DNA from 4 places in the Paenibacillus sp. FSL P4-0127 genome. Region 4 is predicted to be linked to each of the others. Evidence: predicted binding sites of a transcription regulator. Region 4 holds the regulator's gene; each other region holds the start of a gene.
The links. The regulator Rex, encoded in region 4, represses fermentation and respiration genes when NADH is low (regulators of the CRP and FNR family bind a similar motif). The targets are predictions, from matches to a motif close to TTGTGAAATATTTCACAA.
Positions count from the first base shown of each region.

Region 1 (3,779 bases), 2.1 Mb from region 4:
GGGGCGAATGATTACGGCCATTACCTGGGTTTCTTCGAAATGGCTGCATTCGGCTCCCGGCGATAAAGCGCTGCTGCGAGCCTATATCGGCCGCCTGGGCGACGAGGCATGGACCGCGATGTGCAGGGCCGACATCGAGCGCCGGGTGGCCGCCGAGCTGCGCGATTTGCTGGGCATCGCCGCCAGCCCGCTGTTTTGCGAGCTCGCCGCTTTGCCGGAGTCGATGCCCCAATATCCGGTCGGGCATGTCGAGCGGCTTGAGGCGCTGCGCGGGGCATTGTGCCGGGCGAAGCCGGGGCTGCTGCTGTGCGGCGCGGGATATGCCGGCGTAGGCATTCCCGACTGCATCCGGCAGGGCAAGGAAGCCGCTGAAAGCATGGCGGCTTATTTGAGGGATGGACGGTGAGGCAAATGATTCAAGACAGGGACTACAACGTAAATCCGTTTATCGTCATCTGGGAGGTGACGCGGGCTTGCGCGTTAAAATGCCTGCACTGCCGGGCGGAAGCCCAGTATCATCCCGATCCGCGCCAGCTTAGCCTCGAGGAAGGGAAGAAGCTGATCGGCGATATCGCGGAAATGGATAAACCGCTGTTCGTGTTTACCGGCGGCGATCCGCTGATGCGCCCCGATTTGTTCGAGCTGGCCCGGTACGCGATTCAGGACAAAGGGCTGCCGGTCTCGATGACGCCAAGCGCCACGCCGCGGGTCACATTTTCCGCCGTGCGTAAGGCCAAGGAGGTCGGCTTGTCCCGCTGGGCATTTAGCCTTGACGGTTCGACGGCCGCAATCCATGATCATTTTCGCGGAACACCGGGTTCCTATGAAATGACGATGAAAGGGATCGGTTTTTTGCAACAGCTCGATATTCCGATCCAGATCAACACGACGGTCTCCCGCTACAACCTGGACGACCTGCCGCGGATCGCCGAAGCGGTAAAGGAGATGGGGGCCGTGCTTTGGAGCGTGTTTTTCCTCGTGCCGACGGGCCGGGGGATGGTGAGGGACATGATTACGCCCGAGGAGCATGAACGGGTGATGGAATGGCTGGCCAAGATGCAGCGGGCGATGCCTTACGGCATCAAAGCGACGGAGGCGCCGCACTATCGCCGTGTGTTTTTACAGCAGCAAAAGCGCGGAGGCGGTGCCGGCGAAGAGGCCGGGGCGGTGAAGCGCAAAGATGTGCTCGGCCGTTCGCCCAAGGGCGTTAACGACGGGGACGGCTTCGTGTTTATCAGCCATACCGGCGAGGTGTACCCGAGCGGATTTTTGCCGGTAAGCTGCGGCAACGTCAGGGATTCTTCGCTATCCGACATATACCGGAACTCGCCCGTCATGCGGCAGCTCCGCGACAAGACATTGCTGAAAGGCAAATGCGGCGCCTGCGAGTACAAGCAGCTTTGCGGCGGTTCCCGGGCCAGGGCGTACGCCGTGACCGGCGATTATCTGGAAAGCGATCCGTACTGTGCTTATGTACCGCGGGGGTATGAGCGGAAGTAGCTTCCGGTCGTGGAGCTTGAGGAGCTCGAGGAACTCAAGGAAACGGATTTTTCGCGAATATTCAGACTGTTGAGAAAGTCCATTTTTAAAATTTGAACACAAAATTCGGGCTCAAGTCCAAAATCAGTGCTTGATAAAATAAATGATGACGTAGATGTGGGGGCTCTCCAGACCATTTTGCACGATTATCCCTATGGTTCAGGAAGTCAGGTCACCTGCTCAAACGGGATAATCGTGCAAAGCCTCCGGATAGCTAGTCTCGCTCCAGGCCACGGTCTGTTGCCGGCAGATCGTTTTAAATCGATTTTTCTTTGCGAAGGCGAGAGTCACCACACAAAATTTTAAATTATGGAAAAGTCTAAAGACTTTCTCAACAGTCTGGAATATTGCGGCTGCTCGGCCGAACCGTTGCGGCAGCTATGCAAAAAGAGAGGATACAGGGGCCGGCATCACCGGTTCCCGTATCCTCCTTCGCTTTAACGGCCGTACATTCCCGGGTCAAGAAACCCGCTTGCCGCTTGCCTCTAGCCTTTGATTTCCGGGGGTTCACTTGCTTTTTCGTTCGAAGGTTACTTTCCAGTGCTCCTCCGCCACCTGCTCGCATTGATTGCGGTACCCTCTAAGTTCCATCAGCTTCAGCAGCGGAACGGGCTTGAGCGTGGCGTGCAGGACGAAAATCTCGCCTCCCTTCAACTGCTTAACGGTGCTCATAATGATTCCTAACGGCTCCGCTCCCTGGCGCAGCTGCGGGCGTACATCAAGCTCGACAACCCGGTTCTCCATGATTCGTCCACCTCCAAACTTTAATTTTTGCCGATTTTCACCCGGAATGTGTCCGGCCCTTCTTCAAGATACTCCCAAGTGAACCGTCCGGGATGCATCGCCTCAAATTGATAACGCAGCGGCACCGGGTCATGATCGTTGATCAGCAGCATGGCTTCTCCCGGATGCAGGGCTTCGTAAGCGTCAAAAATAGTTTTATGCTTAAGCTGCGGCGGATACTCGGTGGCGTTTACGGTTGCTTTAATCGGATTCATTTTGAAGTCCTCCCTAATTGATTAGTTAAAATTTAAAATCTTATCGTTCGCCCTCATTATATCAACGGCTTCGGAATGGATTGTGATATCAGTCACAAGATAAAAAACGGCACGATATTCGCTCTTTTTTCTGTTGGGAAGCTGTCATGATTACAGTGACCGGCGTCACTGGAGCGATTTCCTCCGGCGGATATAATGATCCGTAATTTGCCCCATCCATTTGAAAAATAAGGAGAGGACGCCGTCATGCGCTTGAAGCATTATATCCCCAATCAGCATGGAGCCTGGGCGATGTTGGTCCTTCCGTTCCTGTTCGGCATGGCCGCCTCGACCCCCGGGTGGATCCATGCCCTGCTGTTTGCTTGCTGGCTGCTGATCTACTTGCTGATGTTTCCTTTGCTGCAGTGGGTCCGCACGGGCAAAGGCGATCGCTACCGCAAACCGGCCTTGCTGTATGGAACGCTTCTCGTCCCTGCCGGAACGGCGCTCGCCTTGCTTCGCCCCGACATCATCTTGATGGCCCTGCTGTTCCTGCCTCTGTTTGCCGTCAACGTCTACTACGCCAGGCAAAAACGCGAACGCGCCCTGGTTAACGACATCGCCGCCATCGTGCAGTTCAGCATCATGGTGTTTGTTTCTTTCAGGTTGGGCGGAGGTACGGACTACGGGGCAGCCGTGGAGCTGTTTTTGATCAGCATCGGCTATTTCGCGGGCACGGCTTTTTACGTCAAAACGATCATCCGCGAGCGGAACAACCCCCGGTTCTATTTCTATTCCGTGAGCTATCACCTGATATTGTCGCTGCTCGCCGCTTGGCTGTTCCCCCTTTCGCTATTGCTGCCGGCTTTGCTGCTGCTGGCCAGGGCCGCATGGTGTCCGCGCATACGGATCACGGCAAAGCAAACCGGAATCATGGAAATTGTCTATTCCGTGATCGTGCTTGCGGCCGTATGGATGACTTATGCCTGAACGTGTATAATGGAAACAGAGTAGTACAGATTCGGGCAAGGGGGTATAACAGTTGGAGGGGCAGGAAGAAAGCGTCACAAAACACGAGCAGCTGCTTCAACATATCGAACAACTTAAGATCGGTACGAAAATTTCCGTGCGCAAGCTGGCCAAAGCGATGGGCGTGAGCGAGGGAACGGCTTACCGCGCGGTCAAAGAGGCGGAAAACCTCGGCATCGTCATCACCAAGGAGCGGATCGGCACCGTTCGCGTGGAGAAGAAGCCGCGGAACAT
Region 1 covers NZ_JBBOWY010000001.1:5,763,301-5,767,079, reverse strand. The annotation lists gene hemG (protoporphyrinogen oxidase) at 1-406, shown strand, start outside; gene NYE74_RS25905 (TIGR04053 family radical SAM/SPASM domain-containing protein) at 412-1,500, shown strand; gene NYE74_RS25900 (DUF2249 domain-containing protein) at 2,047-2,283, opposite strand; gene NYE74_RS25895 (DUF2249 domain-containing protein) at 2,304-2,537, opposite strand; gene NYE74_RS25890 (YwiC-like family protein) at 2,784-3,506, shown strand; gene NYE74_RS25885 (DRTGG domain-containing protein) at 3,559-3,779, shown strand, end outside.
Region 1: the regulator Rex is predicted to act here: its motif matches at 2,618-2,635, upstream of NYE74_RS25895 (DUF2249 domain-containing protein).

Region 2 (3,779 bases), 2.2 Mb from region 4:
AAGCAGCATGCAGGGATACCAAGACACGAACGCTATCATAATTTATTTTGTCAAGCACTGATCTCGGTTTTGAGTCAAATTATGAATATTAAAAAATTATTTTTTCTTGCAATGTGAAAAATGTCACACTATAATATAAAACATAAGGTGAAACATTTCACAAGATTCCAGTTATTTAAGTGAACACTTTCACATTATATGTCTGAATATGTGGAAAAATAAACAAACATTTCGAGGAGGAAACCATCATGAAAGTAGCAGTTATCGGATGTACGCACGCAGGCACGGCCGCTATCGTCAATATCGCTAAACTATACCCGGAAGCAAACATCACCGTCTACGAACGGAACGACAATATTTCGTTCCTGTCGTGCGGGATCGCATTGTACGTCGGCGGTATGGTGAAGGACCCTCAAGGATTGTTTTACTCCTCGCCGGAGCAGCTGGCGGAGCTGGGGGTCCACACGAAAATGCGCCATGAGGTGGTGGCGGTCGATACGGACGCCAAAACTCTGCAGGCCCGCAATTTGGTCACCGGCGAAGAGTTCGAGGACACGTTCGACAAGCTGGTCGTGACGACCGGATCGTGGCCGATCGTGCCGAAATTCGCGGGCATTGAGCTGGAAAACATTGTGCTTTCGAAAAACTTCAACCATTCCAATACGATTATCGAAAAGGCCAAACAGGCGCAAAATATCGTCGTCGTAGGCGCCGGTTATATCGGCGTGGAGCTTGTGGAAGCTTTTCAATTGAACGGCAAGCAGGTCACTTTGATCGACGCGGAGGAGCGGATTTTGAGCAAATACCTGGATCCGGAGTACACGGACAAAATCGAGCAATCGCTTAGCGAACACGGTATTCGGCTGGCGCTCGGACAGAAGGTAACCCGCTTTGAGGGCGAGGCAGGCAAGGTAACCCGCGTCGTGACCGATCAGGGTAAATACGACGCCGACATGGTGATCATGTGCATTGGCTTCCGTCCGAATACCGGGCTGCTTGAAGGCCAAGTAGATATGCTCGACAATGGGGCGATCATCGTCGACGAATATATGCGCACCAGCAAGCCGGACGTTTATGCGGCTGGCGACAGCTGCGCGGTGTTTTACAACCCGACCGGCAAACACGCCTACATTCCGCTGGCCACGAACGCGGTCCGCATGGGGACGCTGGTCGCCCGCAATCTGGCGGCGCCAACCGTAAAATACCTTGGCACCCAGGGAACCTCGGGCATCAAGATTTACGAGGACAACATCGCGGCAACCGGTTTGACGGAAGCGGCCGCCAAGGATGCGGGGCTTGAGGCTGAGGCGGTGCTTATTAACGACAATTACCGGCCTGAATTCATGCCGACCCATGAACAGGTTACGCTAAAGGTCGTTTTCGAACCGAACACGCGGCGCATCCTGGGCGCGCAAATTATGTCGAAAGCGGATCTGACCCAGTCGATCAACACGATGTCGGTATGCATTCAAAACGGCATGAAGATGGAGGAACTGGCTTTTGTCGACTTCTTCTTCCAGCCGCATTACAACAAGCCGTGGAACTTCCTGAACAGCGCCGGCCTTGGCGTGCTGCCGGAGGTGCCAAGCAAGGAGTCTGTGCACGCTTGACGGGGGCAGAAGAAAGCGAGCCATTAATTTAATCTTCGCCGTTTTCGCCGTTATCGCGAAGCGGCCATAATCGGCCGACGGAAGAAGCCTAGCGGGATCAACCCCCGGAGCTTCGGATGCCGGCCTTTTTTTGCCATTGGCGGGAAGAAGGGGAGAGGGACACCGGTAACGGGAGGAATGCTGGCGGATTAAATGTGAATTTTTTCACCATCCGTGATTTATGTTATTTATTTGGAGGAAGCGGGGACGCTACAATAGACTCGGGCAGTAAAGTGAGACGAATAGAAGGAGACTTGATCATGGCTTACCATAAACCCGCGCAGATTGCCGAAGTGACCGTGGAGAACGGGATAAAAAAGGCGCATAATCCGCTGTTGACCGTGCTGATCCTCGGGTTTCTCGGCGGAGCGTTTATCGCTCTCGGTTTTCTGCTGGATATCCGCGTCATCGCCAGCGCCCCGGAGGAGTGGGGGAGCTTTGCCACATTCATCGGCGCGGCGGTGTTCCCGATCGGCCTTATACTCGTGCTTTTGGCTGGCGGAGAGTTGCTGACGGGGAATATGATGGCCGTTCCCCTGGCCCGGATGGCGGGGCGGATATCGACCGGCGAAGTGTGCAAAAACCTGGTGCTGATCACATTAAGCAACTTTGTCGGAGCGCTGTTTGTCGCTTATTTTTTCGGCCATGTCGTCGGATTGACGGCAAGCGGGCCGTATTTGGATAAACTGGTCGATATGGCGGGGCATAAGCTGGACGACAGCTTCCTGCCGGCGTTTGTTTCCGGGATCGGCTGCAACTGGCTGGTGGCCCTGGCCGTCTGGCTGTCTTACGGGGCCGATAATATGAGCGGCAAAATCCTCGGCATCTGGTTCCCGACGATGGCGTTTGTCGCCATCGGCTTTCAGCACGTCGTGGCCAATATGTTTCTGATTCCGGCGGCGATTTTCGAAGGGTATTACTCCTGGAGCGAATATCTCGGCAATTTCGTCCCGGTTTGGCTCGGCAATTTGACCGGCGGCGGGCTGTTCGTGGCCGGGGCGTATTGGACGGCTTATTTGAAGGATAGGGGAACGAAAGCCGATTCCGGCGCAGGCCAGGGGGCAGGGGCTTCCGTATCCGCTAAGACGGGCAGCAGAACGGCTTAGGATGTAACGGCTTAGGGCGTAAGGGCTTAAGGCGTGAGATTTAGGGTGTAAGATTTAAGGTGTACTCGGAGTAGCTCTATCATTGGCTTGATCCGTATTGGCCGGCATGATCCGTGACGGCATGACAGGCCGCTTCTCATTAAGGGTTTGGTGAGGGGCGGCCTTTTTTGTGTAATTTCATTGGGATAATCCAATTGATTTCGCATAAGTCGCGTTATTTGCTCCAAAAACGTTGATTTCAAATTGTAACGGTTGCCATGGAGCTTATTTCACTGAAATCCGGCGGACGATAGTTTCGATTCGAAAACCTGAGCTTTTCCGGGAAATCTCAAAAATATTAGAAATACAAGTCGTCTTGTACATGAGGTAATGTAACGCTAGCGCATTTTAAGCTCTGGTGAATCTGATCTATTGGAAATATCCAATCAAGGTGTTGCGGCAGTAGACAAAAGCAAAAGCTTTTTTCTACAATAGCTAAGACAGGAGGGGATAGACATGATCCACGAAGAGAACGGGGCGTTTCCGGCGGTGTGCCCGCTGGATTGTCCCGATACTTGCGGCTTGCTGCTTCACAAAGAAAACGGAAAAATCGTGAAGGTGACGGGTAATCCCGATCATCCGGTGACCCAGGGGGCGATTTGCAACAAAGTCCGCAATATGGCGGAGCGGGTCTACCATCCGGAACGGGTGCTCTATCCGCTCAAGCGGGTCGGGGCCAAAGGCGAAGGGAAATTCGCGCGGATTACCTGGGACGAGGCGGTGGCGGAAATCTCCGGGCGATACAAGGAGCTTATCCGCGAGCATGGGCCGGAATCGATTATGCCGTACAGCTTTTACGGCAATATGGGGATTCTCAGCGTCGACGGGATGGACCGGCGCTTCTTCCACCGGCTGGGTACGACGCAGCTGCAGCAGGGGATTTGCAATTCCGCGGGGAACGCGGGCTGGAAATATACGATGGGCTTCGGCGGCGGGACCAGCCCGGAGGAAACGGTAAACGCGAAGCTGATCATTGTTTGGGGCG
Region 2 covers NZ_JBBOWY010000001.1:1,438,434-1,442,212, forward strand. The annotation lists gene NYE74_RS06345 (FAD-dependent oxidoreductase) at 249-1,610, shown strand; gene NYE74_RS06350 (formate/nitrite transporter family protein) at 1,910-2,755, shown strand; gene NYE74_RS06355 (molybdopterin-containing oxidoreductase family protein) at 3,251-3,779, shown strand, end outside.
Region 2: the regulator Rex is predicted to act here: its motif matches at 1,803-1,820, upstream of NYE74_RS06350 (formate/nitrite transporter family protein).

Region 3 (3,779 bases), 210 kb from region 4:
CGGTTGTGCTTTGTTTGCTGATCGTCGGCAGCGGGCTGTTCAAAACGGCGGCGCCGGAGCATCTTATTTTTGCCTCTGCCGCGAAGAAGATGGGCGCTCCGGTCACTGAACTGTTTTTTCGCGGCATTTTGTGTAACTGGCTCGTTTGCCTCGCTTTATGGATGGCGAACCGCTCCAAGGAAGATATCGCCAAGCTGGTGCTGATTTGGTGGTGTTTGTACGCCTTTATCGCCAGCGGCTACGAGCACAGCGTGGCCAATATGACGCTGCTCAGTTTGTCGCTGCTTTTGCCGAACCACCCCGACACGATTACGCTCGCGGGCTGGTTTCACAATATGATTCCGGTGACGCTGGGCAATATTATCGGCGGCGGGGTATTTGTGGGCATGGCGTATTGGTTCATATCCCCGGTGCGCAAAAAGGCGAAACAAGCGGAAGATGGAAAGGCAGCATAAAAACGGCTCGGGATGAGCCGTTTTTTTCATTATATTTATCAAAATATTTAGCAAATTTCCGGCGGGACAGAGGCCGCTAAGACTAACGGACCCATATGACGAAATTTCCCTCGAAGCGGCTCGGGTGAGCTGCTTTAGAGCGAACTAGAGTCGTATGGGTCCGTTGCTGGGGCTGGGAAATACCCCGGAAAGGGGTAGGGGCTCGAAATAGAACTGAAGAGGGAATGGGTATGGGGGCATACCCATTCCCTCCCGCGCGTCCAACGTATAGGTTTAAAACCGTCCCGGTCATTTCGGGGCAGTTCCGCAAAGAAAGGCAGGCACATATAGACGGACGCAAGCGGCATGTCAGATCCGGCAAATTTCGTTCGGGCACAGCTCGCAGTGGCAAATATCCTGCAGCATGACCATATCCTTAATGACGATCATGCCGTTTTCGTATTCGAGCGCATCCTTTTTGCGCAGGTCGCTGAGCATCCGGTTGACGCTTTCGCGCGTAGCCCCGATCATATTGGACAAGTCGGTATGGGTGATTTTTTTGTTGATCAGAATCGTGTCCCCATGCTGCTCGCCATACGTGTTGCTCAGGCGGATCAGCGTCGAGCAAAGGGCCCCCGGCTTGCCGTACATCATCAAATCGCGGAACTTCGTCTGCGTCAGGCGATGGTGGATGCCCATCCATTTCATGAAGTCGATCGCAAAATCGCAGTGCTGGCAAATCATAATTTCAAGGTCTTTCTGATCGATTACGCCGATTTCGCAATCCTCAATCACCTCGGCCGTGAAGCTGTGCTTGGTGCTGAAGAACGGATCGGCCTGGCCGACCATATCGCCGCGTCCGTACATATACAGAATGAGTTCTTTACCCTCGTCGGTCGATTTGGTCAGTTTGACGCGTCCGCGTTTGATGTAAAACAGTTTATCGGAAAAATCACCTTCCCAGAACAAATGCGTCCCCTCGGGATATGCTTTATCTTTCATTGTAACGAGAAGGCGGTTGAAGTTTTGTTCTGTGAAGCAGCTCGTGTTACCGCGGGGCAGGGTGGCGTTTACGATTTCACTCATCATGGATTTCCCCTTTATATTCCTGATTTTTATGAAATTTTTAATTAATTATATAACGATTATTGCAAAATTTGGGGGCTCGGAAGGCCGAAAAAGTGTCGAAATTCTAACATTGTGACTAAATTCACGAAATTTGTTTGCTAAATGAAATAATTTCAGAACTTTTTCAACTTTGTGAAAAAATTCACTATACAAAATCAAATTTCTATGCTATGATCAAAACATAAAGAGAAGCAATACATCTTTTAAGGATGAACTTGCAAGTGAAAAATTTCACGAACTTATGATTTGCCTATCTACACTGCAGGTTGGTCCTTACAGAACTTAGGAGGATGAGAGAAATGGCCGTAAAGAATGAAGCGACAACAAAAGCCCAGCCCACCCCGGAAGCTTACATCCAAACCTTGATCGACAAAGCGAAAAAGGCTTCCGAAGCGTTCATGAGCATGACGCAGGAGCAGATCGACGCAATCGTGCAGGCGATGGCCCTGGCGGGGCTCGACAAGCACATGCATTTGGCGAAAATGGCGGTGGAAGAAACAGGGCGCGGGGTCTACGAGGACAAAATCATTAAAAACATGTTCGCCACGGAGTACATTTACCACAGCATCAAGTACGACAAAACGGTAGGCGTTATCGAGGACAACGATTTTGACAGCTTCCAAAAAATCGCCGAGCCTGTCGGCATCATCATGGGGATTACTCCGGTGACGAACCCGACGTCGACCACGATTTTCAAATCGCTGATTGCGATAAAAACACGCAACCCGATCATCTTCGGCTTCCATCCGTCCGCTCAGAACTGCAGCGCGGAAGCCGCTAAAATATTGCTGGAGGCCGCAGTGAAGCACGGGGCGCCCGCCGACTGCATCCAGTGGATCGAAAATCCGTCCATGGACCGCACGAACGCTTTGATGAACCATCCGGATGTGGCCTGCATTCTCGCTACCGGCGGTTCCGCGATGGTAAAAGCGGCTTACAGCTGCGGCAAACCGGCCCTTGGCGTCGGCCCCGGCAACGTGCCTTGCTTCATTGAGAAGAGCGCGAATCTCGATCAGGCCGTCAACGATCTGATTCTTTCCAAAACTTTCGACAACGGCATGATCTGCGCATCCGAGCAAGCGGTCATCATTGAAGAACCGATATTCGATCAGGTGAAAAAGAAAATGATCGCGAACGGCTGCTATTTCGTGAACAAAGATGAAGCGGCAAAACTGACGGCGGGCGCGATCATCGCCGACAAATGCGCGGTGAACCCGGCGATTGTTGGACAACCGGCCACTAAGATCGCGGAAATGTGCGGCATCGACGTGCCGGCCGGAACGAAAATTCTCGTCGCCGAAATCGAAGGCGTCGGACCGAAATTCCCGCTTTCTGCGGAGAAGCTTAGCCCGGTGCTCGCTTGCTATAAAGTGAAAAACGCCGAGCAGGGCATCGAACGCGCGTTGGAAGTCGTGCAGTTCGGCGGCATGGGCCACTCTTCGGTCATTCATTCGAACAACCAGGAAGTTATCCAGAAGTTCTCGGACCGGATGCCGACCTGCCGGATTTTGGTGAACCAGCCTTCCTCGCAAGGCGGCATCGGCGACATTTACAACTCGAACCTGCCTTCGCTGACGCTGGGCTGCGGGTCTTACGGACGCAACTCGACTTCGTCGAACGTCACGGCCGTCAATCTGATCAACGTGAAAAGGGTGAACCGTCGTACCGTGAATATGCAGTGGTTTAAAGTGCCGAGCAAAATTTATTTCGAGAAGAATTCGACGCAATATTTGGCGAAAATGCCGGACATCTCCCGCGTCATGATCGTCACCGACCCGATGATGGTGAAGCTGGGTTACGTGGAAAGAGTCGAGCATTATCTCCGCCAACGCCAAACGCCGGTGGCGATCGAAGTGTTCGCGGACGTTGAACCGGATCCTTCGACCACGACGGTGGAACGCGGTACGGAGATGATGGCGAAGTTCCAGCCGGACTGCATTATCGCTCTCGGCGGCGGGTCGGCGATGGACGCAGCGAAAGGGATGTGGCTGTTCTACGAATACCCGGATGAAGATTTCTTTAACCTTAAACAAAAATTCATGGATATCCGCAAACGCCTTTACAAATATCCGCGGCTCGGACAAAAAGCGAAATTCGTGGCGATCCCCACGACCTCGGGTACCGGTTCGGAAGTGACGTCGTTTTCCGTCATCACGGACAAAATCAACGGTAATACGAAATATCCTTTGGCGGATTACGAACTGACGCCGGACGTGG
Region 3 covers NZ_JBBOWY010000001.1:3,439,060-3,442,838, forward strand. The annotation lists gene NYE74_RS15415 (formate/nitrite transporter family protein) at 1-455, shown strand, start outside; gene NYE74_RS15420 (Crp/Fnr family transcriptional regulator) at 804-1,520, opposite strand; gene adhE (bifunctional acetaldehyde-CoA/alcohol dehydrogenase) at 1,862-3,779, shown strand, end outside.
Region 3: the regulator Rex is predicted to act here: its motif matches at 1,693-1,710, upstream of adhE (bifunctional acetaldehyde-CoA/alcohol dehydrogenase).

Region 4 (3,779 bases):
CATATGAAGTATTTTACTGTCATTCATACGCTCACCCGGCTGTTTAAAGACAGCAAGACCGGCCAGCTGCCAAATCTCCGCATCGCTTTGCAGGCGGCAGGGGGCGAAAAAACGGGCGAATGGTGCCAGGTCATCGACGAAATGTACCCGACGCTGATCGATGTGAAGGAAAGCTGGGACAAGCTCAGCGAGCTGCTGTTTGCCCTGATGCCGGAACGGAGCGACGCCGCGCCCGGCGATCCGGGCCAATTCGTTTACCGCCTGCTTCCGCTAAAGAAACCGAAAGAATGGGATAAGCTGCTGGCGCTGGAGAACCAGATCTATGTCTCGCTAGGGGACGTGCTCCGCAAAGGCGACCGGATGCTGGCGCAAATCCGGGAAGAGCAGGAGGATTACGGTTCCGAAAGCCTCCTGACCGACATCAACGGGTTATTCAAGGATTTGGCCAACGAGCGGGAGGCCCTGCGTTTCTTCATGAAGCTGGAGAACGAGGAGACGGTGTACTGGATGGAAGCGAACGGGAATTTCCGCAGCCGCTCCCTGCAGATGTATGCCGTTCCGATCGACGTTAGCGCGCAATTGAAGGAATACTTTTTCGACAGAAAAAAAAGCGTGGTGATGACCTCGGCGACGCTGTCGGTCGACAAGTCGTTCCAGTATATGATCGAACAGCTGGGACTGACGGAAGCGGCCGGGGAAGGACGGCTGAACACGGCGATGCTGCCGTCGCCGTTTGATTACCGCAGCCAGGCGCTGCTCGTCATCCCGCGCGATTTTCCGAGCGTAAAGGGGAGCGTGGGCGACGACCATTTCGTCAGCACGCTGGTGCGTTCGCTCGCCGATACCGCGGTTGCGACGCAAGGCCGCATGCTGGTGCTGTTCACATCCTACCGGATGCTGCGGCAGGTTTACGAGCCGTTGAAGGAGCTATTGTCGGCGCAAGGAATCACGGTCATCGGCCAGGGGATGGACAGCGGCAGCCGCAGCAAGCTGACCCGGCGCTTTCAGGGCCAGGCGGCGTCCGTGCTGCTGGGGACGAGCAGCTTCTGGGAAGGCGTGGACATTCCGGGCGAAGCGTTGACGAGCCTGGCGATCGTCCGCCTGCCCTTCCAGCCCCCCAACCATCCGCTGGTGGAAGCGAAAAGCGAACGGCTGCAGAAGGAGAAGAAAAATCCTTTCATGAAACTGTCCGTGCCCCAGGCGGTCATCCGCTTCAAGCAGGGATTCGGCAGGCTCGTCCGCTCCTCGCTGGACCGGGGGATCGTGGTTGTTTACGATACCCGCATCTTGGAGTCTTACTACGGGAAATACTTTTTATATTCACTGCCCGGGCCGAAGATGGAGCATATGCCGCTCACTCAGATGGTTCCGCGCATATCGGAATGGTTAAATCCGGGAGACGAAAACGTCTCTAAGTCCGCGTCAGAATAGGGGGATAAACGTATGAAATCCGAAAAAATTTCCGATGCCGTCGTCCGCCGGCTGCCGGTGTATTTGCGGTTCCTCAACGAGCTGAGCCGGCGCGAAGTGCCTACGGTGTCCTCGCAGGAGCTCGGCCAGAAGCTGGACCTCAACCCGGCCCAGATCCGCAAGGATCTGGCCTACTTCGGCGATTTCGGGCGAAAGGGCATCGGCTACGATGTCGCGTATTTGATCGAGAAAATCCAGCAAATCCTCAACCTGGACCAGCAGATCAACGTTGCGCTGGTCGGCGCCGGTAATTTGGGGCAGGCGCTTTCGAATTACAACGCTTATTTGAAAGACAACATGAAAATCGTGGCGGTGTTTGACGCCTCTCCGGCCAAGATCGGCACGCAAATCAACAACATCACGATCCAGCCGATCGAAGAGCTGACGGAAACGGTGCGGGAGAAAAATGTCCGGATCGGGATCATTACCGTCCCGGATTACGAAGCGCAGCGCGTGGCGGATCAATTGGTGGCGGCGGGAATCGGGGCCATTCTGAACTTCGCTCCGACGATTTTGAAGGTGCCGCCGGAAGTCCGCATCCATGCCGCCGATTTCACGACCGATTTGCTCAGTCTGGCTTATTATTTGAATGATGGAAACGGAAAGGAACAACCTGCCCATGAGTCGTAAATGGTTAATCAAGAACGGAACCTTTGTCGTGTTCGAACAAGATCGTTCCATTGTACAGGGCTATATGCTCGTTGAGGGCGATACGATTTCCTATATCGGCGAGCAGCTTCCTGAAGGGGCGGAAGACGCGGAAACCTTCGACGGAAAAGGGCTGCTGTTCATGCCGGGGCTGATCAACACGCACGGCCACGCGGCGATGTCGCTGCTGCGCGGATACGGCGACGACATGGTGCTGCAGACCTGGCTTCAGGAAAAAATGTGGCCGATGGAAGCCAAGTTCACCGCCGGCGATGTGTACGCTGGGACGGCGTTGTCCGTGCTGGAGATGCTGAAAGGCGGAACGACCACGTTCCTGGACATGTACGACCATATGGATGAAGTGGCCAAAGTGGTTCAGCAGTCGGGCATCCGCGCCGTGCTGATGCGCGGCGTCATCGGGTTGTGCCCGCCGGACGTGCAGCAGCAGAAGCTGAACGAAGCGATCGCGTTTGCGAAAAATTGGCACGGTCAGGCGGACGGCCGAATCACGGCGATGATTTCGCCGCACGGGCCGTACACCTGTCCGCCGGAATTTTTCGAGAAATTCGTGCAAGCGGCTAATGATCTGGATCTGCCGATGCATACGCATATGTCGGAGACGCGGGCGGAAGTGGAGCAAAACGTGAACGATTACGGGGTCAGACCCGTTCAGCATTTGCTGAACCTCGGGATGTTCTCCCGTCCGTCGCTGCTTGCTCACGCCGTGCATTTGACCGATGAGGAGATCGATATTTTGGCGGCCCATAACGTGGCGGTGTCGCACAATCCCGGCAGCAACCTGAAGCTGGCCAGCGGCGTGGCGCGGGTGCCGGCACTGCTTGGCAAAGGCGTGGTCGTTTCGCTTGGAACGGACGGCGCCGCCAGCAACAACAACCTCGATATGCTCGAGGAGGTCCGCCTCGCCGCGTTGATCCACAAAGGCGTTTCCGGCGATCCTACCGCCGTTCCGGCGCTGGAAGCCCTCAAAATGGGCACGGAATACGGGGCGAAGTCGGTGTTCTTGGCGAATACGGGGAAACTCGCGGCCGGCATGAAGGCGGATTTTATCGCGCTGAATACGGAACAGGCCCATTTCCTGCCGAAGACGGATTACGTTTCCCATGTCGTCTATTCGGCCGGCTCCAAAGATGTAGAGCATGTGTGGGTTAACGGCGAGCAGTTGGTCAAACACGGGGCTTGCCTCACCCTCGACGAGGAGCGTATCCGGCGCGAGGCGCAAGAGGCCTTCGAAGGGCTGCTGGCCCGGTAGGCGCTTGGAGGCTTGGCACTGGTTGCTTGCTGCTTTTTGAATGGCGCGTGCAGCTGCGGCCGTGGACGTGGACGTGTCATGTTCGTGGCTGCACCTGTGGCTGTGCCTGTAATTACGGCGATTTAGCGGTAAAAAAGGGCGTTATTTTCGGATTTGAAGAGGTTTCCGCTGCAATAAGGGACTTTTTTGTCGCTATTTCCCGGCATAGGCCGTGATATTGACGATATCGCCGTCCTCGGGGAAAATAAGAACTAACATAGCCGTTATTTTAACGATGCGGAGGAAAAACGGCGGAATAACGACCGGAATTAACGTTATTTTTCTGCGACTGTGCGAATGTGCGCGAATGTGGGTTTAGACGACTGGCTACAGGGGAAAGGAAGAGAAGGTT
Region 4 covers NZ_JBBOWY010000001.1:3,647,495-3,651,273, forward strand. The annotation lists gene dinG (ATP-dependent DNA helicase DinG) at 1-1,431, shown strand, start outside; gene NYE74_RS16445 (redox-sensing transcriptional repressor Rex) at 1,444-2,100, shown strand; gene NYE74_RS16450 (amidohydrolase) at 2,090-3,388, shown strand; gene NYE74_RS16455 (cell wall elongation regulator TseB-like domain-containing protein) at 3,778-3,779, shown strand, end outside.